Regions from separate parts of the Halotalea alkalilenta genome, predicted to be linked through region 1. Evidence: predicted binding sites of a transcription regulator. Region 1 holds the regulator's gene; each other region holds the start of a gene.
The links. Region 1 encodes sigma-54, which starts transcription at its own class of promoters, with help from an activator protein. Its sites were predicted from a motif close to TGGCACNNNNNTTGCTNT; they were not measured.

Region 1 (5,482 bases):
ACCGCCGCCCTCGCCCTTGGCGATGCGCTGGCGATCGCGCTGCTCGAGGCCCGCGGCTTCGGCATCGAGGACTTCGCCCTCTCCCACCCAGGCGGCAGCCTCGGCCGCCAACTGCTGCTCACCGTCGCCGACGTGATGCACGAAGGCGAGGAGATCCCTTGCGTCTCGCCGGGAGATTCAGTACGCGACACGCTGTTCGAGATCACCGAGAAGGGGCTCGGCTTCACCTGCGTGGTCGACGCCGAACGGCATCTGCTCGGCATCTACACCGACGGTGACCTGCGCCGCACCCTCGATCGCCGGATCGATCTCGACAGCGTGCCGATCGAGGAGGTGATGACCTCGACCCCGATCAGCGTGACCCCATCGATGCTCGCCGCCGAGGCGCTCAGGATCATGGAAAAGCGCAACATCACCGCACTCGCGGTGCTCGATCCCGAGCGGCGCCTGGTCGGCGCGCTGAAGGTCCAGGACCTGCTCAACCGGGGCGTGGTCTAGGGCGTGGCGACACGCCCAAGCGTCCCTCCTTCGCAAAGGAACCCCACCGCAATGACTCAACACTCTCCTTCCCTCGGCGAACGCGCGTCCAGGGTGCGGCTGCTCGCGCTCGACGTCGATGGCGTGCTCACCGACGGTGCGGTGCACTATCACTCCGACGGCGGCGAAACCAAGGTCTTCGACACCCAGGACGGCCTCGGCCTGAGGCTTGCGCTGGAGCACGGCATCGACATCGCCTTGATCACCGGACGCGATTCACCGATGGTCGCAAGACGCGCCAGCGAGCTCGGCATTGCCCATCTGCTCCAGGGACGCAACGACAAGCACCGAGCGCTCACCGAACTGGCCTCGCGGCTCGGCATCACGCTCGACGAATGCGCCTACTGCGGCGACGACCTCCCAGACCTTGGCGCGATCCAGGCCGCGGGACTCGGCCTCAGCGTGGCCAACGCCCCGGAATACGTGCGCGTCCACGCCGACTACGTCACCGAACGACGCGGCGGCCAGGGCGCGGTACGCGAACTGTGCGAACTGCTGCTCGAGGCGCGCGGGGCATGGGCCGGGATAGTCGCCGGCTACCGACTGCCGCGCCAGGCCGCACCATGACGTATACTGCGGCCCTACGGCGGAACTCCCGCTCGATCCTGGGTTCTCAAGCCGCAGCGGCGAACGCCGCGCGCGCTGGGACCGCACCGATTTGATCACACGCCCTAGGACACGACTCGGCATGGCATGGTTGAAACGCAACGCGAACCGCTTGTGGCTGGTAATGATCCTGCTCGCGGTCGGCGGGGTGCTCGCGCTGATCGACCAGCGTGGCGAGCTGCTCTCGCCCGGCCCACTGCCCGACAGCAGCGAGGGCGAACCGGACTACTATCTCGAGCAGGTCGTCTATACGCGTTTCGACCAGCAGGGCCGCCCGTACCAGACCCTCGAATCGCCAAGGGTGACCCATATCAGCGACAGCGACGTCAGCCTCGCCGACACGCCGGTGATCGGGCTGATCGACGAAAACGAGCGCCACTGGCGAATCACCGGCGACCACGGCCGGGTCGGCCCCGGCGGCGATCGGATCACGCTGTCGGGCAACGCACGCGCCGTGCAGCCCGATGATCTCTGGCGGCTCGAAACCGACACGCTCGAATACGACCGCGACAGCGCACGGGTGTGGAGCGACAGCGAATCGCGCTTCTTCCAGGGTGAGCAGCGAACCCGTGGCGATCGCTTCCAGGCATGGATCAACGAGGATCGCATGCTGCTCGAAGGCAACGTCAGCGGTACGCTGCTGCCCGATCGCTGAGCCGCGCTGTCGATCGAATACCCACGGTGGTCGACCGCCGACCAGAACATCACAAGCGAACAGCAAGGAACCCGGTCATGACCCCACGACGGCTCATCCCCACTCTCCCCGCCGCCACCGCGCTGCTCGCCATGCTGCTCGCCGGGCCCGTACTGGCGCTGGAGAGCGACGCCCAGCAGCCGATCCATATCTCCGCGGACCAGCTGACGATCGACGATCAGGCCGGCACCGCGGTCTATACCGGCACCGTGCATGTCGAACAGGGCAGCCTCAAGCTCGATGCACAGCGTGTCGAACTCCAGCGCGGCGCCAGCGGCGGCCTGTCGACCATGCGCGCGACCGGCACCAGCGGCCAGCGCGCCTATATCGAACAGCAGCCGAGCCCTCAGGAATCGCTGGTTCGCGGCTGGGGCGACACGCTGATCTACCACGCCGGCGAGCGGCGGGTGGAGATGCTGGGCAACGCCGAGCTGCACCGCGGCGGCGACACCTTCACCGGTGCCTACGTCGAGTACTTCCTCGATTCGCGGCAGGTCAATGCCCGTGGCGGCCAGCAGTCCCAGGGAGGCGAAGCCGGCGGCCGGGTCAACATGACGCTTACCCCCGAAGGCGGCAGCAACTGACCCGACCCACGCCTTTCACCAGCCGAATCCCCAAGGATCAGCGGAGCGATCTATGAAAACGCTGCACGCCGCCCACCTGGCCAAGAGTTTCAAGAAGCGCCGGGTGGTCCAAGACATCAGCCTGTCGATCAGCCAGGGCGAGATCGTCGGCCTGCTCGGCCCGAACGGCGCCGGCAAGACCACATCGTTTTACATGATCGTCGGCCTGATCCAGGCCGACGCCGGCCGGGTCAGCATCGACGATCTTGATCTCAGCCAGAAGCCGATGCACGTGCGTGCGCGCGCCGGCATCGGCTACCTGCCCCAGGAAGCCTCGATCTTTCGCAAGCTGAGCGTGGCCGACAACATCCTCGCTATCCTCGAGACCCGCAAGGACCTCGACCACAAGGGGCGCAGTGCCCGCCTCGACCAGCTGCTCGAAGAGTTCAGCATCAGCCATATCCGCGACAACCAGGGCATGAGCCTCTCCGGTGGCGAACGCAGGCGCGTCGAAATCGCCCGCGCCCTGGCCACCGAGCCTGCGTTCATCCTGCTCGATGAGCCATTCGCCGGGGTCGACCCGATCTCGGTCAACGAGATCAAAGGCATCGTGCGCCAGCTGCGCAGCCGCAACATCGGCGTGCTGATCACCGACCACAACGTGCGTGAGACGCTCGACATCTGCGACAATGCCTATATCGTCGGCGACGGTAAGATCATCGCCGAAGGCGATGCCAGCGCGATCCTCGCCAACCAGCATGTGCGCGACGTCTATCTCGGCCAGGACTTCCGCCTTTGATGCCTTGAGGCAGGCACTCCGCCGCCGCCCCAAGGCACGAAAAGCCCTGTTTTAGCAAGCTGGCATGAAACTTGCTAACCACAACGCTTTTAGTTCTTGCACATCCTCGTCAGGCCGGTATAGCGTTAAGGCATCCCATTGAGAATGCCCTGACACCACGATGATGAAATCCTCCTTGCAGCTGCGTGTCGGCACCCAGCTGACGATGACGCCACAGCTACAGCAAGCGATCCAGCTGCTGCAGCTGTCGACGCTGGATCTGCGCCAGGAGATCCAGACGGCGCTCGAGAGCAATCCCATGCTCGAGCTCGACGAGGAATTCTTCGACCAGGAATCGAGCGACGAGGAGCACCGCGATCCCGAGGCCCAGGACGAATGGGCCACGGATATCCCCACGGAACTCGTCCTCGACAACGAGTGGAGCGATACCTTCCCGGATGCCGCGCTGGGAGCGATCGGACCCAGCGGCGGCGAGCCGGTCGACATCGAACGCAATGCCCGGGGCGAAACCCTGTTCGACCTGCTCAGCTGGCAGACCGGCCTGCTCGACCTCGACGCCCGTCAGCGCCAGATCGCCGAGACCCTGCTCGACGGACTCGACGACAGCGGCTATCTCCGCGACTCGTTCGACGAACTGGTCGAGGGGCTGCGCGCCCAGGGCCTTGAGAGCGTCGATACCGGCGAGGTCGAAGCGGTACTGTTCCAGCTCCAGCAGCTCGAGCCCACCGGCGTGTTCGCCCGCGACCTGCAGGAATGCCTGTTGCTCCAGCTCGACGCCCTGCCCGCCGGCACGCCGCATCTCGCCCAGGCGCGCCGGCTGGTACGCCAGTTCCTCGACGCGCTGGCCGGCTGCGACATGAAGCTGCTCAAGCGCCGCCTCGGCCTGAACGACGCCGAGCTGGACGCGGTGATCGCGACGATCCGCACGCTCGATCCCTATCCCGGCCAGCGTTTTTCCAACAGCACCCAGGAGTACGTGATCCCCGACCTCGCCCTGCGCCACTACAGCCACATCGGCTGGCAGGTCGAGCTCAATCCCGAGGCGCTGCCGCGAGTGCGGATCCAGGCCGATTACGCCAACCTGATCCGGCGGGCGGACAAAAGCGACGACAACACCTTCCTCAAACAGCACCTGCAAGAGGCCCGCTGGCTGATGAAGAGCCTGTCGAGCCGCAACGAGACCCTGCTCAAGGTCGGGCGCGAGATCATGCTGCGCCAGCGCGACTTCATCGAACGCGGCGAGGAAGGCATGCGGCCATTGATCCTCGCCGATATCGCCGAGGCGGTCGGCATGCATGAATCGACCATCTCGCGGGTGACCACCCACAAGTACATCCACACGCCGCGCGGCGTATTCGAGCTCAAGTACTTCTTCTCGAGCCACGTCGGCGGCGAGGGCGACACCCATGCCAGCACGGCGATACGCGCCCGGATCAAGAAGCTGATCAGCGAAGAGCCCGCGCGCCGCCCGCTCTCCGATGCTCGCCTGGTCTCGCTGCTGGCCGAGAACGGCATCGTCGTCGCCCGGCGCACCGTAGCCAAGTACCGCGAGTCGATGGGAATCCCCGCTTCGAGCGAGCGCAAGCGCCTAGCCTGAAATAGAAGCAATAATCATCATCGGGAGGCTTGGTCGGGAGCGCAAAACAGCTACAATCAAAGTGTCCATCGCAGCCAAGGAGCATGTCATGCAGGTGAACATCACGGGTCATCACGTTGAACTGACCGACGCACTGCGCGACTACGTAAACCAGAAGCTGGCACGCTTGGTGCGCCACTACGACAACATCACCAACGTACAGGTGACCCTGTCGGTGGAGAAAGAACGCAAGCAGGCAGCGTGCAAGATGAACGTCTCGGGAGGAGAGCTCCACGGCACCGACGAGCAGGACGACATGTACGCAGCGATCGATTCGATGATCGACAAGCTCGACCGCCAGCTGGTCAAGCATAAGGAAAAGCACCTGGCGCGCGCCCAGGGCACCGGCACCGCTGGTCTCTGATTCCCAGTCGCCTCTCTGCCGACACGCCCTCACGCGGGGCGTGTCGTGTTTTCGTCACCATTGCCGGCGAAGATGACCGCTGGCGGCATTCGAATCCCATCCTTCGCGGGTATCCGCTCCAACCAGCGCGAGGAATCGCAGCATGATGCAAGTGGTGATCATCAGCGGCCGCTCCGGCTCTGGAAAATCGATCGCACTCCAAGCGCTCGAGGATCTCGGCTTCTACGCCATTGACAACCTTCCCGCGATGCTCCTGGTCGCGCTGCTCGACGAGCTCGAGACC
Region 2 (5,482 bases), 750 kb from region 1:
TCATGGATGGCGCGCGCGATCAGCTCCTTGCCGGTACCGGACTCGCCGCTGATCAGCACGCTGGCGTCACTTGGGGCGACCAACTCGATCTGCTGGCAGATAGCGTCGATGGCGGGGCTTTGGCCGACGATACCGCGCTGGTCGATGTCGTTGCGGATCTCTTCCTGGAGATAGGCGTTTTCCAGTTCCAGGCGCTCACGCAGGCGATCCACTTCAATCAACGCGTTCCTCAGCCGCTCCTCTCCCTCGCGACGCAGCGTCACGTCACGAAAGACGATCACCGCCCCGACGATCACCCCTCGATTGCGGATCGGCGTGGAGGTGTACTCGACAGGGAACGACGAGCCGTCGCGGCGGAAGAACACCTCATCCGCCACGGTATGCACGGCGCCATCGCGAAAGGCCGCGTAGATCGGGCAATCGCCATTGTGGTAGTGCCGGCCATCGGCATGATGGTGATGGACGCTGGTGTGCATGTCGCGGCCCACGAGGTCTTCCGCCGGCCAGCCGAGCAGTGCCTCGGCGGCGGGATTGAGAAAGGTGGTCCTGCCTTCGGCGTTGACACCATAGATGCCTTCTCCCGCCGCTTTGAGGATCAGCTGGTTCTCGCGTTCGATGTCACGAAAGATCCGGTCGATACGCAGCCACTCGGCGATACCGCTGGTCAGGAAGCGGTTCGCCTCGGTGTCCTTGGCATGCTGCTCCTGCTCGAGCAGATCGATCATCGTGATCAGCAGCAGGTCGTGGCCATCCGGGCCGGGCACCCGGTCGCCACGATACTCGACGCACAGCTCCTTGCCGGCGCCGTGGCGCGGGGTCAGCGTCCGTGTCCAGTAGCGCCCAAGCGTCAGCACCGCCTCGGAGAAGACGATCAGCGCCGGCACCTGCCCGGGATGGAGGCGGCTGAAGCGCAGCCCCTCTATCGTGTCCGGGGCGACGCCGAGCAGCTTCGCCGCCGCGGGGTTGGCACCGCGCACCCGGTCCATCGTCGGATCGACGACGATCATGGCGAGCGAGGCGAACTCGGCGAGTTCGGCATTGCTTAGAGGGGGGAGGGATGCGTCTCGTTCATCGTCGTAGATTAACGAATTATCGTAATGACGCTAACCGAAAAATCGTCACTTAACGATATGGATGCGGTCACGGTGTAGGGAATAGATGATAAGATATTGTTTTTTACACATAAAATATTTAATCGTGAAATGGCACGGCGATTGCTCTGGATAAGCCAACGAGACCATCCAGGAGCAGACCGACCATGGGCCTTTTCGACGATCCCTTCCAGACGAAGACACGTCTCGGCGCTTGTTCGTGCGGAGGACATGCAAGCCAGGGCGAACACGAAAAGGCACTTCGGCATGAGGCCGCCAAGGTGGCCGATGGTGAAGAGACGCGGATCACCCGAATCGTCGAGAGCGCGATAATACGCAAGCTCTTCCCTCAGGATCGCTCGCGGCGCGCCTTCCTCAAGGCCGTCGGCGCCTCGACCGCTGCCGCCGCGGTCGCGCAGCTGCTGCCGGTGGATATGATTTCCGAAGTACTGGCGCAGGGCACGGGCCCGCTCGAGAAGACCCGACTGAACATCGGTTTCATCCCGATCACCTGCGCCACGCCAATCATCATGGCCCATCCGATGGGCTTCTACGAGCGCCAGGGGCTGGACGTCAGCGTGATCAAGACCGCCGGCTGGGCGGTGATCCGCGACATGACCTTGAACGGTGAATACGACGCCTCGCAGATGCTGGTGCCGATGCCGCTGGCGATCTCGATGGGCGTCGGATCGAGTTCCATCCCGATGGTGGTGCCGGCGATCGAGAACATCAACGGCCAGGCGATCACCCTGGCGATGAAGCACCAGCAGCGGCGCGACCCCGCCGACTGGAAGGGCATGCGCTTCGCCGTGCCGTTCGACTACTCGATGCATAACTACCTGCTGCGCTACTACCTTGCCGAAGCGGGCCTCAATCCGGACACCGATGTCTCGATCCGAGTCGTGCCGCCCCCCGACATGGTCGCCAACCTGCGCGCCGACAACATCGATGGCTTCCTCGCCCCGGATCCGGTCAACCAGCGCGCGGTCTACGACGGCATCGGCTTCATCCACATGCTGTCGAAGGAGCTGTGGGACGGTCATCCCTGCTGCGCCTTCACGGCGACCCGAGCGTTCGCCACCCAAGCACCCAACACTTACGCGGCGCTGCTCAGGGCGATCATCGAGGCGACCGCCTATGCGTCGAACATCGACAATCGCCGCGAAATCGCCGAGGCCATCGCACCGACCAGCTACCTCAACCAACCGGTCACGGTCGTCGAACAGGTGCTCACCGGTACTTACGCCGACGGCCTCGGCAGCGTCCAGCGTGATTCCGCCCGGATCGATTTCGATCCTTTCCCATGGGAGAGCTTCGCGATCTGGATCATGACCCAGATGAAACGCTGGGGGCAGATTCGCGGTGAGGTCGACTACGCGAGCATCGCCCGCGAGGTATATCTCGCCACCGACGCCAAGCGGCTGATGGCCGAATCCGGGATGACCCCGCCGGAGCAGACGACCAAGACCTTCTCGGTGATGGGCAAGCAGTTCGATCCAGCCGATCCCGAGGGTTACCTTGAGTCGTTCGAGATCAGACGGAGGGACACATGAAGGCTTCCGAGAATCTCCGCGCAGGCGTCCTGTCCGTCGTTCTCCTCGCCGTGCTGCTGGTGGTCTGGCATTTGACCACCCGGGGTGGGGCAGGGGCAGAGGGGCTCGATCCGGAATACGCTGCCCTCATGGGCGCGCAGGTCACCGAGGGAGCCTCGGCGATGCCGGGTCCGCTCGATCTTGCCGCCAAGCTCTGGGAGCACCTCAGTGATCCCTTCTACAATGCCGGGCCGAACGACAAAGGGATCGGTCTTCAACTCGCTTATTCGCTGGGCCGGGTGCTGCTCGGCTTTATGCTTGCGCTGCTCGTCGCTGTGCCGCTCGGTTTCTTGATCGGCATGTCGTCGCTGATCTCGAAGGCGCTCAACCCCTTCATCCAGATCATGAAGCCGATCTCGCCACTCGCCTGGATGCCGCTTGCGCTCTACACGATCCAGGACTCATCGGCTTCGGCGATCTTCGTCATCTTCATCTGCTCGCTCTGGCCGATGCTGATGAACACGGCCTTCGGTGTCGCCAATGTGCGCCAGGAATGGCTCAACGTCGCCCGTACCCTGGAGATCCCGCCGTTGAAGCGTGCCTTCACGGTGATCCTGCCGGCGGCGGCGCCGACGATTCTCACCGGTATGCGCATCTCCATCGGCATCGCCTGGCTGGTCATCGTCGCGGCGGAAATGCTCGTTGGTGGGACTGGTATCGGCTATTTCGTCTGGAACGAGTGGAACAACCTGTCGATCGTCAATGTGATCGTGGCGATCCTGATGATCGGTTTGATCGGTATGCTGCTCGACCGCCTGCTCGCCGTCTGTACTCGCCTCGTCACCTTCAGGGAATGAGGGCGAATCGATGACCGCACCGCCCCTAGCGCCCACCCGTACCCAGCGCAGCGATGAAATGGAAATCCCGATGTCGGCCAACCACAAGCTCATCTCCATCGAAGGCATCGCCAAACGCTATCCGAGCAAGGGGGACGCGCCGCTGACCATCTTCGAGGATATCTGGCTTTCGATCGACCGCGGCGAGTTCGTCTGCATCATCGGCCATTCCGGCTGCGGCAAGACCACCGTGCTCAATATCCTCGCCGGTCTCGATCAGCCCTCCTCGGGGGTGGTGATCGTCGACGGCAAGGAGATCTCCGGGCCTTCGCTGGATCGCGCGGTGATCTTTCAGGGCCATGCGCTGCTGCCTTGGATGACGGTGCTCGGCAACGTGGCCTATGCCGTCGGGGCTCGCCACCCCAAGTGGCCAAGAGAGCGAGTGCGCGAGCACGCGATGCGCTTCATCGAACTGGTCGGGCTGACCAACTCGGCGCTGCGTCGCCCGGCTGAGCTCTCCGGAGGCATGAAACAGCGCGTCGGCATCGCCCGTGCGCTGGCGCTGGAACCGAAGACGCTGTTGATGGACGAGCCGTTCTCGGCCCTCGACGCGCTGACGCGTGGGACGCTTCAGGACGAGGTGAGGCGAATCTGCCTGGACTCGGGCCAGACGGCGATGATGATCACCCATGACGTCGACGAGGCGATCTACCTTGCCGACAGGATCGTGCTGATGACCAACGGTCCCCAGGCGAGATTCGCCGAGATCGTCGAGAACACCTTGCCGCGGGAGCGTATCCGGCATGACCTTCACCGGCTGCCTGGCTACTACGACATCCGCAATCACTTGATGGATTTCCTCGTCACCCGCTCGGCGAGCTTCGATGACGAACTCAGCAAAGGCCGGGAGTGGAACGCGCGCAGCGTGCCGAGGGTTCGTCCAACCAGCGGCGCGGCGATACCCGGCAATCCCGGCTCACCGGACTGCACCGCTTCACAATTCGCTGCTTCATCACACTCGGCTTCAACCCACCCGACCAAGGACGAATCACCGTGAAACGCACCGAACTGACCGAAAAGATCCTCGACGCAAAGCGTGACGGCGAGCTCAGCTGGAAGAGCATCGCCGAGACGATCGGTGGCTATTCGCAGCTCTACATCATGACCGCCTTGCTCGGCCAGATGCGCCTGCCGCCTCCGCAAGCGAGGAAGGCCGCCGAGCTCTTCGGCCTCAGCGCCGCCGAGGAGAAGATGCTCGGGGAGGTACCGTATCGCGCAGAGCAGAGCCTCGTGCCTCCGACCGACCCGACGCTCTACCGTTTCCATGAGGCGATGATGGTCTTCGGGCCCACGATGAAGGAGTACATCCACGAGGAGTTCGGCGACGGCATCATGTCGGCGATCGACTTCGATTTGTCGATGGAGCGGGAGCCGAACGAAGCAGGCGACCGGGTCAGGATCGTGATGTCCGGCAAGTTCCTGCCCTATCGCTACCATCAGCCGGAGGAGGGCGCACCCGCGCTGGGCTACAAGGAGAAGTAGCGCTCGAAGGAAAATCGAGCGAGCGCGTTTCATCCGCGGCGGCGCGCGGCCTTCGCTGCGCCGCCAGCCGCTTCATACTCGTGAAGACGAGCCTCCATCACCAGTGAAGGAGCCCGGTCATGACATCACAACGACCACCCTTGCCGCCCTTCGATCTTGACAGCGCTGTGCTGAAGGTCCGCAAGGCCGAAGATGCCTGGAACCTGCAGGAGCCGGAAAAGGTCGCGCTCGCCTATACCCCGGACAGCGTATGGAGAAACCGCGCCGAGTTCTTCTCCGGCCGTGCAGCGATCATCGAATTCCTTACCCGCAAGTGGCAGCGAGAGCTCGACTACAAGCTCATCAAGGAGCTATGGGCCTTCCACGCCAACCGCATCGCGGTACGTTTCCAGTATGAATGGCGCGACGCCGATGGCCGCTGGTTCCGTTCCCACGGCAACGAGCAGTGGGAATTCGATGGCGATGGCCTGATGCGTCGGCG
Region 3 (5,482 bases), 1.3 Mb from region 1:
ATCGGTTTCTATCTGCTGTGTATCGCTATCGTCTGGGGTTGCTACATGCGCCGCGGCAATCGCTTCGCGCGCCTTGGTGTCCACGTATAGACGCAAGATCGGCCGCGCAATGGATACGTACGGCGCGACCTTGGGCGCGCCGTAGTGGGCCGGCATCGGCACGAGCGGCTATGATGGGAGGGTGTCGCGTGTTTTCGCAGTCGCCAAGGGAGTGCCCTCATGCCACCGTCTCGTCAGTACAGTTTCACCGACCGGTTGATCGAGCAGTTCGACGCTGCGCTGCGTACGCTTGCGCCATCGACGGTCGCGCCTGCCCAGGCATCGCCCGCGGTGGGCGTCAACGACGCCGGCCTCACCGAGGAGGAGCGGCACACTGCGGCTCAGCTGCTGCGCATCGACCACATCGACCAGCTGGCGAGCGTTGCGCTCTATCGCGGTCGGGCGCTCGGAGCTCCCAGCGAGGAAGGGCGTCGACGCATGCTGCGCCATGCCGAGGAAGGATTCGACCGGCTGCTCTGGTGTCGGGCGAGGCTGCGCGAGCTGGAGGCGAAGCCGAGCCTGCTCGCGCCGCTGATCTATTTCGTATCGCTCGGCGGCGGTGCCATCAGCGCCCGGTTGGACGACCGCTGGGGGCTCGGTCTGGTCAATGCCCAGGCCGAGCGTATCGGTAACCGGGTCGATCGTCATCTGAGCGCGCTGCCCGCGGCCGATCAGCGCTCGCGGGCGATCCTCGAGCGCATCGCCGAGCGGGAAGCGCAGCAGGCCCATATCGCGCTCGAGGCCGGCGGCACGCGCGCCGCCGCGCCGCTGAGGCTCGGTTTCGTTGCGCTATCCAAGGCCGTCGCCAGCGTGGCGCGACGGATCTAGAAGCGCACGAGGGCCGTCAACCGGCATCCGAAATATCCGCCTCACGGGCATGGTTGGCCTGCCCAATCATCCGCTTCAGTTCTGGAATGCAGGAGCCGCACTGGGTACCGCAGCGCAGGCGCTGGCCCAGGGCTTCGATGTCCAGACAGCCTTCCTCCAGTGCGCATTGGATCGGCCGCTGGCCGACCTGATGGCAACTGCAGATGATCCTGCCCTGGGGTCGTTCATCGAGGCCGCGTCCGGCGAGCAGCCGGCGGCGAGCATCGAGCTCGAGGCTGGCATCGGCGAAGCGCAGATCGAGCCAGTCATCGTCGAACTCGAAAGGCGCCGGAGCGACCCGCAGCCACCCACGCAGCCGCCCGGCTTCCAGCCAAGCGGCGCGAAAATGGATGCCATCGCTCGGTTCGCTCCACAGCGTTGGCTCGCCGCCGAACAGGGCTTCGAACAGCGCCTCCCGGGTGGGCGCCACGCTGGCAGCTAGTTGGAGCCGCACGCATCGGCGCAGTGGCGTCTGAGTCCAGTAGTCGATCCCGAGGGCGGCAAGCCGGTTGCGCTGTGGCATGCGTTCGAGCAGGACGCTCGCCTCCCACCGGGTCGGCAGCGCCATAATTCGCACCCGCGCCGACTTGCTCGCCGGCTGGCCTGAAATGGGGTCGCAGCGGCGCTCGGTCAGGGCGCTGGCAAGGCCTGCGGTGGTGAAGTGGTGGTTCCAGTGGATCGGCACGAAAAGCTCTCCGCGCCGCTGTCCTGGCATGAGCCGGGCCCTGCCGAGAAAGCTGCCGCGTGGGTTATCGAGCCGCACCAGTGCGTCCTGACGGATCTTCAAGGCCGCGGCGTCGTCCGGGTGCAGCTCGACGAAAGGCTCGGCGCGGTGGCGATTCAACCGCGTCGAGCGGGCAGTGCGCGTCATGGTGTGCCACTGGTCGCGGATCCGGCCGGTATTGAGGATGAAGTCTCGATCCGCTGCCGTGTCAGCCTCGTCGACGATCGGTACCAGCCGGGCGCGATGGTTGGGCGTGGCGAAGCGAGCATCCTCGAATAGCCGCGAGGTGCCGTGCGGTGCTCTGGCATTGACCGGCCATTGGATCGGGGCCAGCGCGTCGTAGCCGGCGGCATCTAGCCCGGCGAGCGCTGAGATGTCGAAGAGCCTGCGACCGTGGGTGTCGTCGTTCTCGAAGCCCGAGAGCCGGGCATGTTCGTCGAAGATCTGCCACGGCGCCTGGTAGTCGAATGCATCTCCATAGCCCAGTCCCGCCGCTACCTCACAGAGCGCCTGCCAGTCATGGCGGGCCTCTCCGGGAGGTGGCAGCATGCCGCGCTGGCGGGATATGCGCCGCTCTGAATTGGTCACCGTGCCATCCTTCTCCGCCCAGCTGCTCGCCGGCAGCACGATGTCGGCGTAGGCCAGGGTATCCGCCGACTCCATCGCTTCGCTGACGATCACCAGCGGACAGCGCTCCAGCGCACGGCGCACCCTTTGGCTATCCGGCAGGCTCACCGCCGGATTGGTCGCCATCACCCAGAGCGCCTGGATCTCTCCGCGCTCGAGCGCCTCGATCAGCGCCACCGCTTTGTGCCCTGGGGCCGACGGTAGCCGGGGCGTCAGCGCCGGCGTCGCCCAGAAGCGTGTCACCCGCTCGAGTGCGCCGGGTGTGTGGTAGTCCATGTGCGCGGCGAGTTGGTTGGCCAGCCCGCCAACTTCTCGTCCGCCCATCGCATTGGGCTGGCCGGTGATCGAGAAGGGGCCTGCGCCGGGGTAGCCGATCCGTCCACCGGCCAGGTGGCAGTTGATGATCGCGTTGACCCGGTCGGTGCCGCGGTCGGACTGGTTGGTTCCCTGGGAGAACAGGGTCACTACGCGGGGCTCGCGGGCGAACCAGCGGTAGAAGGTCTCGACCGATGTAGGGGCCAGGCCGCAGGCCTTGGCGATCTCGGCCACCGTGTCGGGGGCACGCTGAGCTTCCGCCAGCGCCTCCTCGAAGCCTTCGGTATGCGTGCGGATGAAGTCGCGGTTCAACCCGTCCTCCCTGGAGAGATAGGCCAGCAGACCGTTGAACAGGCGAATGTCGCCGCCGGTGCGCAGGCCGAGAAACAGATCGGCGATCTCGCAGGTCTCGGTCATTCGGGGGTCGATCACCACTACCTTGAGCGCTGGATCGCGACGCTTCGCCTCGCTCACCCGCTGGAACAGCACAGGGTGGTTCCAAGCCAGGTTGCTGCCGACTATCACCAGCAGCCGCGCTTGCTCGAGGTCCTCGTAGCAGCAGGGTACCGCATCCGCGCCGAAGGCGCGTTTGTGCCCAGCCACCGCCGAGGCCATGCATAGCCGCGAGTTGGTATCCAGGTGCGGGGTGCCGATGAATCCCTTGAACAGCTTGTTGGCGACGTAGTAGTCCTCGGTGAGCAGCTGGCCGGAGAGGTAGCCCGCCACCGACTCAGCGCCGTGTCGTTCGATGGTCGCGCGCAGGCGGGTGACGACGGCATCGATCGCATCGTCCCAGCGAGTCTCGACGCCATCGACGCGGGGATGAAGCACGCGGCCGTGCTCGCCGAGCGTCTCGTGCAGCGCGCTGCCCTTGACGCAGAGGCGGCCGAAGTTGGCTGGATGAGCGCGGTCGCCGGATACCGCGATCGGCATCTGGCGGTCATGCTGGACCAGCACGCCGCAGCCGACACCGCAGTAGGGGCAGGTGGTGGCGGTGGTGATCATAGCGGCTTGGTTTTGGTGCTCGCTCATCGTGTGGCCTCTTGGTCGCGCAGTGCTACTCGTCTGCGGGGTTGAAAAGGCATCGAACGCAAAAGGGGCTCGTTTCGCGAATGCGAAACGAGCCCCTTTGCTCGGTCTTCCTGCTCGATGTCGATGCGTCCGCCCTGGCGCCCGGGCCCGTCTGCGTTGACGTGATGACCTGGTCCAGCGGTGGCTGCCAGCCGCGTTCGGCGGCTTTAGGCTCGAAACGCAGCAATAACCGGGCCAGTTTTCCTTCGTCCCTATGCGGGCGTAAGGACATGCGGGCGTAAGGAGTGGGAACGCGCGCGAAATCCTCGGTGATCCCCGGCACCGAGACGGTGCAATGAAGGGGGTGTTTGCACCGTGAAGCCGAGATCGATGAGTGGTCGAATAGACGTTGGGGGCGAGGTAGGGAGGGGCAGGGTGCTTCAATAAATTGAATTTAAAATATTTTCTCGGTGTTGGCGTATCGCTTGTATAGGGATGCGGGCCGAACAAGCACGATGATGCCGATCAACGAAGATCCTCGTCGTCGCCTCGGTGGTCGCGTGAGCGACCTGATCGCCATCCGCTTCGACTTCGATGGGATCGGCATCATCTAAAAGCAGGGATCGCAAGACAAAGACAACAAGCGATCACCCTCGGTGCGGCCCGTGCCAACAAGAATAATCCAGGGCCCGCCAGATCAGGCAAAGGCGCCTGAAGCTCCCTCCGGAGCTTCAGGCGCCTTTTTGTTTTTCGCCCAGGGGCATCGACTTGGTGCGAGGAGGAACGTGATGGGGATGAACGAGCGGCCGGCCCTGGTGATCATTGGCGGCGGTATGGCCGGCCAGCGCCTGCTCGAGGCACTGGTGGCCAAGGGGTTCCAGGCGCGCACCGGCCTGCGCATCGTGCTGATCGGTGCCGAGCCGGCGGTGGGCTACAACCGGATCCTGCTCTCGCCGCTGCTCGCGGGCGAAGTCGAGCGCGACGCGCTGTGGGGACGTCCAGCCGAGTGGTATCGCGCCGAGGGAATCGAGCTCCACCGTGGCGACCCGGTCGTCGCGATCGATCGCAGCAGACGCCGGTTGACCACCGCCTCGGGCGCCGGGGTGAATTATCACCGCTTGGTGATCGCGACCGGTTCGCGCACCCGGCGAGTAAGGGTCCTCGGCGACGCGCGCGAAGGGGTGAGCGAGTTTCGCACTCTCGGCGATGTCGATGCCTTGCTCGAGGACGATCTGGTGGACCTGCCGGTGTGCGTGGTCGGTGCCGGGCTGCTTGGCCTAGAGGCCGCCGAAGGGCTGCGCCAGCGTGGTGCGCGCGTGACCGTGGTGCATCGCGGCGCCTGGCCGATGAATCGTCAGCTCGACGCCGAGGGCGGTAGGCAGCTGGCGGCCAGGCTCGCATCGAGAGGACTGGCCTTCGAGCTCGAGCGCACCCTGGCGGAAATGCGCGCCGACCGCGGTGGCCGGCTCCAGGCGCTGAAGCTCGACGATGGTCGCTGGCTCGAGGCGCAGCGCCTGATCCATGCCGCCGGGATCGAGGCGAATTTCGAGCTTGGGCGGGATGCCGGACTCGAGTGTGGCCAGGGTATCTGCGTCGACGACCGCCTGGTCAGCAGTGATCCGCTGATTCACGCGCTCGGCGAGTGTTGCGAGCACCGTGGTGCCACCTTTGGCTTGGTCGAGCCGATCTGGGCGCAGGTGGAGGTGCTTGCCGCCGTGCTCTGCGGCGAGCCTGGGTGCTTCGAACCCCTTCCCAGCGCGACGCGGCTGAAGATCAGCGGTATCGCGCTCTACGCCTTCGGCGACCCTTGTCCATGCGCAGGCGACCGCTGGCTGCGCTACTTCGACCCTGGCAGTGGAGATTATCGCGCGCTGTGCCTCAACGGGGGCGTGATACGTG
Region 4 (5,482 bases), 1.8 Mb from region 1:
ATCAGCACCGAAAGGTGCAGTTCGCCACGCCCGGAGACGATGAACTTCTCCGGCGTCTCGCCCTGCTGGACGCGCAGTGCGACGTTGTGGATCAGCTCCTGGTCGAGCCGTTCCTTGATGTTGCGGCTGGTGACGAACTTGCCGTCGCGGCCGGCGAACGGCGAATCGTTGACCTGGAAGGTCATCGACACCGTCGGCTGGTCGACGGACAGCGGCGGCAATGCCTCGACCGCGGCCGGGTCGCACAGGGTGTCGGAGATGCCGAGCTCGTCGATCCCGGTGATGCAGATGATATCGCCGGCGGTGGCTTCCTGGGTCTGCACCCGATCGAGACCGAGGTGGGTCATGACCTGGCCGATCTTGCCGCGACGGGTAGAGCCGTCGACGTCGATCACGGTGACCTGCTGATTGGGCTTGACCGAGCCGCGCTTGATCCGACCGACGCCGATGACACCGACGTAGCTCGAGTAGTCGAGCGCGGAGATCTGCATCTGGAACGGGCCGTCGAGTTCGACCTTGGGTGGCTCGACGATATCGACGATCGCCTGGAACATCGGCGTCATGTCGTCGGCCAGCTCTTCCGGGTCGAGGCCGGCGATGCCGTTGAGCGCGGAGCAGTAGATGATCGGGAAGTCGAGCTGTTCATCGGTGGCGCCGAGGTTGTCGAACAGATCGAAGATCTGGTCGATGACCCAGTCGGGACGCGCGCCGGGACGATCGATCTTGTTCACCACCACGATGGGCTTGAGGCCCTGGTCGAAGGCCTTCTGGGTGACGAAGCGAGTCTGCGGCATCGGGCCGTCGACCGCGTCGACCAGCAGCAGTACCGAATCGACCATCGACATCACCCGCTCTACTTCGCCGCCGAAGTCGGCGTGTCCAGGGGTGTCGACGATGTTGATGTGATAGTCGCGCCACTGGATCGCGGTGTTCTTGGCCAGGATGGTGATGCCGCGTTCCTTTTCCTGGTCGCTGGAGTCCATGATCCGCTCCTGACCCTCGGTGCGGCGGTCGAGAGTGCCCGACTGCTGGAGCAGCTTGTCGACCAGCGTGGTCTTGCCATGGTCGACGTGGGCGATGATGGCGATGTTCCGGATATGGGCGATCCGGGAATCGAGTTCGTGCTGTGACATTAATTATGGTCCGTAATCTGCTGAAAGCCTGTCTGTGATCCGCGATGCCGGGTCATGCATGGGGAGATCGAACGCAAGCCGAGCCATGAATCGCTCGTTCATCCCGATGGGAATTCCATTCTTCGTTGGCTGTGCGCCCCGGATTGATCGAAGCCTGACCTCGGCTCGCGATGATCTCAGACAGGTTCTAGCGCACCCACCGAGCTGCTGCGGATATACGGAGCGTCGGATGCGCGGGGAAGGGGCTGGCTCGGCATTGTACCCGCCGGAAGGGATACAGGATAGCCGTTGCGTGCGCATGGTGCACTTCGCTCAGCCCGACACCGTCGGCAAGTTCTCCGAGCATATAAAGGAAGGGGATGCCGTGGCTTGGTCGTTAAAGGGCAGGCGGAATCGATGGCGAGAAAGATGCCAAAAGCACCGGCATGGTGCTGTTTGCGGTTTTTTTGATCCAAAATGGTGCGATGGCTATGCTGGTACGGGTTGAAGGTGCTCGCCACTGGCCCCGGAGAGTATCAAAAAACCCTATTTAGTGAATGATTAATCATAATAATCATGGGGTTATGAGGTGAGCTCGAAGACCTGCATCATTCTGGCACGCTCCATGCATCAAAAGGGTACAGTCAGAGCGCCGTCGAGGCGCCTTCTGTCGACCTGGAGGCCGCCCGTCGCGACCTGGGTTCGGCCGCGACGGGCATGTAGCCCGCTGCGACATGTGATTTCCCCCGAGGCGCCCGCCCGTGGTCGCCCGGTACTCGATCAAGATTTCGTTTCAAGTCCTGTGCCTACTGGAGACCAACATGGCAGAAAAGACACTTGCCCTCATCGAAGAACACGACGCCAAGTGGGTCGACCTTCGCTTCACCGATACCAAGGGCAAGGAGCAGCACGTCACCATCCCGTCGCGCAGCGTCGATGAAGAGTTCTTCGAGAACGGTCAGATGTTCGACGGCTCCTCGATCTCCGGCTGGAAGGGCATCAACGAGTCCGACATGATCCTTATGCCGGAAGACGGAACCGCCTACCTGGATCCGTTCACCGAAGACTCCACCATCGTGCTGCGCTGCGACATCATCGAACCGGCCACCATGCAAGGCTACGAACGCGACCCGCGTTCCATCGCCAAGCGTGCCGAAGCCTATCTGCAGAGCACCGGCCTGGGCGATACCGCCTTCTTCGGTCCCGAGCCCGAGTTCTTCATCTTCGACGAAGTCCATTTCAAAAACGAAATGAACGGCTCGTTTTTCAAGATCACCTCCGAGGAAGGCGCCTGGGCGACCGACTCTACCAAGCTCGAAGGCGGCAACCTCGGCCACCGTCCGCGGGTCAAGGGCGGCTATTTCCCGGTACCTCCCGTCGACTCCTTCCACGACCTGCGCGCGGCCATGTGCTCCACGCTCGAAGCGGTCGGCCAGGAAGTCGAAGTGCATCACCATGAAGTCGCCAACGCTGGCCAGAACGAGATCGGGGTCAAGTTCAACACCCTGGTCAAGAAGGCCGACGAAGTTCAGACCATGAAGTACGTGATCCACAACGTGGCTCACGCCTATGGCAAGACCGCGACCTTCATGCCCAAGCCGATGGCCGGCGACAACGGCTCCGGCATGCACGTCCACCAGTCGTTCTGGAAGGATGGGCAGAACATGTTCGCTGGTGACGAGTACGCAGGCTTGTCCGAGACCGCGCTCTATTACATCGGCGGTGTGATCAAGCACGCGCGTGCGCTGAACGCCTTCACCAACGCGTCGACCAACTCCTATAAGCGCCTGGTGCCGGGCTTCGAAGCGCCGGTCATGCTCGCCTACAGCGCGCGCAACCGTTCCGCTTCGCTGCGTATTCCCTACACCTCGAGCCCGAAGGGCAAGCGCGTCGAGGCTCGTTTCCCCGACCCGACCGCCAACCCCTACCTGGCCTTCGCCGCGCTGCTGATGGCTGGCATCGACGGCATCCAGAACAAGATCCATCCTGGCGACGCGCTGGACAAGAACCTCTATGACCTGCCGCCGGAAGAAGGCAAGCTGGTGCCGACCGTTGCTTCCAGCCTCGAGCAGGCGTTGGAAGCGCTGCAGGAGGATCGCGAGTTCCTGACCGCTGGCGGTGTGTTCACCGACGATACGATCGACGCTTACATCGAACTCAAGATGGAAGAAGTCAATGCGGTTCGTATGGTGCCGAGCCCGGTGGAATACGAGCTCTACTACAGCGTCTGATCACCGCTGGCCAGCTGCCTGAGCTGAGCGCCGAGCGCCAGTTCGGGTAGCGGATGGCATTGGATGGTTACCGAACCCCGTCGACATCGTGCGACGGGGTTTTTTATCTCCACCTGTTCCTCTCGGATTGAATTGGTGCACCTCTCGCGTGCAGGCAAAGGTGTGGACTGGTTGGGTCGCATGGAATGTGTCGATGCCCCGGGCGTGCCGATGAGCAGCGGGCTGAGGCGAAAGGTGGTAGGCAGGTGTAGATTATGCGTGCACTGTTATGGTGCACTTGCGCGGCGTGCTATTAACGGAAGATGCGCTCCAATGGCGCGTGTCACGGGCGCGGTGCAACTGTGGCGCGCTTCTTGCACTACCCAGGTGAATGCTCCCTTTATGGAAGACAGGATGAGTCAAGGCATGTACCCGCGCCTGCTTGAGCACTTGACCACCGCCGTGGTCCTGCTGGATGACCAGCTCCGGGTCCGTTGGTTGAATCCAGCGGCCGAGGCCATGATGGGCTTGAGCTTGGCGCGGGTAGAGAACAGCTGTCTCGAGTGCCTCGACGGTGAGGAAGGGCAGATCAGTGCCATGCTGCTCAAGGCGATGGCCGAGCAGCACCCTTATACCCAGCGTGAAGCGACCCTGCTGGTCGCCACCGGCGAGCAGGTCACCGTCGACTACACCGCGACCCCGCTTTCCGCGGATGAACTGCTGATCGAGCTGGAGCCGCGCGACCGGCTGCTGCGCATCTCTCGCGAGGAGGCGCTGATCGCCCGCCAGGAGATGGTCAAGGTGCTCACCCGCGGGCTCGCGCACGAGATCAAGAACCCGCTTGGCGGCATTCGCGGCGCAGCCCAGCTGCTCGAGCGAGACCTGCCCGACCCAGCGCTCGCCGAGTTCACCCGGGTGATCGTCGAGGAGGCCGATCGGCTGCGCGATCTGGTCGACCGGATGCTGGGGCCGAACACCTTGCCGCATCACGAGCCGGTCAACATCCATGTGGTGCTCGAACGGGTCGACACCCTGCTGCGCGCTGAGACCTCCCATGTAGAGATCCTGCGCGACTACGACCCGAGCCTGCCCAACGTGCTCGGTGACGAGTCGCAGCTGATCCAGGCGGTACTCAATGTCGCCCGTAACGGTCTCCAGGCGATGGAGGAGAGCAACACCGAGTCGCCGCAGCTGATTCTCAAGACGCGCGCGCGGCGGCAGTTCACCCTCGGCGTCGAGCGCCACCGGCTGGTGTGTGAAGTGGGCATCATCGATAACGGCCCCGGTATTCCAGAGTCGCTGCGCGAGTCGCTGTTCTACCCGATGATCTCCGGGCGCGCCGAGGGCACGGGGCTCGGGCTTTCGATCGCCCAGTCGATCCTCCATCAGCATCAAGGCCTGATCGAGTGCGACAGCCGCCCCGGGCATACCGAGTTTCGCCTGCTGGTGCCGCTCGATCTCGATCCCGAGAGCGTGGCGGAGGGGCGCCGGGCAGGGCCTGCAGCGGATGCCGCGGGCTTTCCGTACAAGTGAGGACCCCGATGAGCGACGTGAAGAACAACGAACCAACCCCCGACGACGGCCACGTCGCGGTCGCGGCACAGACAATAAGCCAATGCTGACGAGGAACCCTCATGAGTGACGTAGCGCGCGTATATATCGTCGATGACGACCGTGCCATCCGTTGGGTGCTCGAACGCACCCTGGCGCAGCCCGATCTCGACGTGCACAGCTTCGAGCGGGCCGATGCGGCGCTCGAAGCGATCATACGCCGCCCCCCCGACGTGCTGCTGACCGACATTCGCATGCCGGGCACCGATGGCCTCGATCTGATGGCCAAGGCGCGCGAGGCGCTACCTGACCTGGCGGTGATCGTGATGACCGCTCATTCCGATCTCGACAGCGCGGTGGCTTCCTATCAGGGAGGCGCGTTCGAATACCTGCCCAAGCCGTTCGATGTCGACGATGCCCTTTCCCTGGTTCGTCGCGCCGTCGCCCACGCGCGCGAGCGCAGCGCGCCGACCGAAGTGCCGCAGGGCATCACCGCCGAGATCATCGGCGAAGCGCCGGCGATGCAGGAGGTGTTCCGTGCGATCGGCCGCCTCTCGCACTCGAACATCACGGTGATGATCAACGGCGAGTCGGGGACTGGCAAGGAGC

Region 2: A5892_RS12105 (CmpA/NrtA family ABC transporter substrate-binding protein) is a predicted target of sigma-54. The motif match lies at 1,204-1,221, and genes of this name have one in related genera.
Region 3: A5892_RS14665 (nitrate reductase) is a predicted target of sigma-54. The motif match lies at 3,824-3,841, and genes of this name have one in related genera.
Region 4: glnA (glutamate--ammonia ligase) is a predicted target of sigma-54. The motif match lies at 1,727-1,744, and genes of this name have one in related genera.

The regions. Positions count from the first base shown of each region.
Region 1 covers NZ_CP015243.1:1,957,092-1,962,573, reverse strand. The annotation lists gene A5892_RS08600 (KpsF/GutQ family sugar-phosphate isomerase) at 1-498, shown strand, start outside; gene A5892_RS08595 (KdsC family phosphatase) at 550-1,104, shown strand; gene lptC (LPS export ABC transporter periplasmic protein LptC) at 1,226-1,798, shown strand; gene lptA (lipopolysaccharide transport periplasmic protein LptA) at 1,876-2,421, shown strand; gene lptB (LPS export ABC transporter ATP-binding protein) at 2,474-3,199, shown strand; gene A5892_RS08575 (RNA polymerase factor sigma-54) at 3,360-4,796, shown strand; gene hpf (ribosome hibernation-promoting factor, HPF/YfiA family) at 4,885-5,199, shown strand; gene rapZ (RNase adapter RapZ) at 5,345-5,482, shown strand, end outside.
Region 2 covers NZ_CP015243.1:2,704,936-2,710,417, reverse strand. The annotation lists gene A5892_RS12110 (sigma 54-interacting transcriptional regulator) at 1-1,082, opposite strand, end outside; gene A5892_RS12105 (CmpA/NrtA family ABC transporter substrate-binding protein) at 1,373-2,644, shown strand; gene ntrB (nitrate ABC transporter permease) at 2,641-3,480, shown strand; gene A5892_RS12095 (ABC transporter ATP-binding protein) at 3,491-4,516, shown strand; gene cynS (cyanase) at 4,513-5,001, shown strand; gene A5892_RS12085 (nuclear transport factor 2 family protein) at 5,121-5,482, shown strand, end outside.
Region 3 covers NZ_CP015243.1:3,278,352-3,283,833, reverse strand. The annotation lists gene A5892_RS14675 (MFS transporter) at 1-90, shown strand, start outside; gene A5892_RS14670 (3-demethoxyubiquinol 3-hydroxylase) at 220-867, shown strand; gene A5892_RS14665 (nitrate reductase) at 884-3,604, opposite strand; gene A5892_RS14660 (NAD(P)/FAD-dependent oxidoreductase) at 4,378-5,482, shown strand, end outside.
Region 4 covers NZ_CP015243.1:204,433-209,914, reverse strand. The annotation lists gene typA (translational GTPase TypA) at 1-1,133, opposite strand, end outside; gene glnA (glutamate--ammonia ligase) at 1,934-3,343, shown strand; gene glnL (nitrogen regulation protein NR(II)) at 3,749-4,855, shown strand; gene ntrC (nitrogen regulation protein NR(I)) at 4,957-5,482, shown strand, end outside.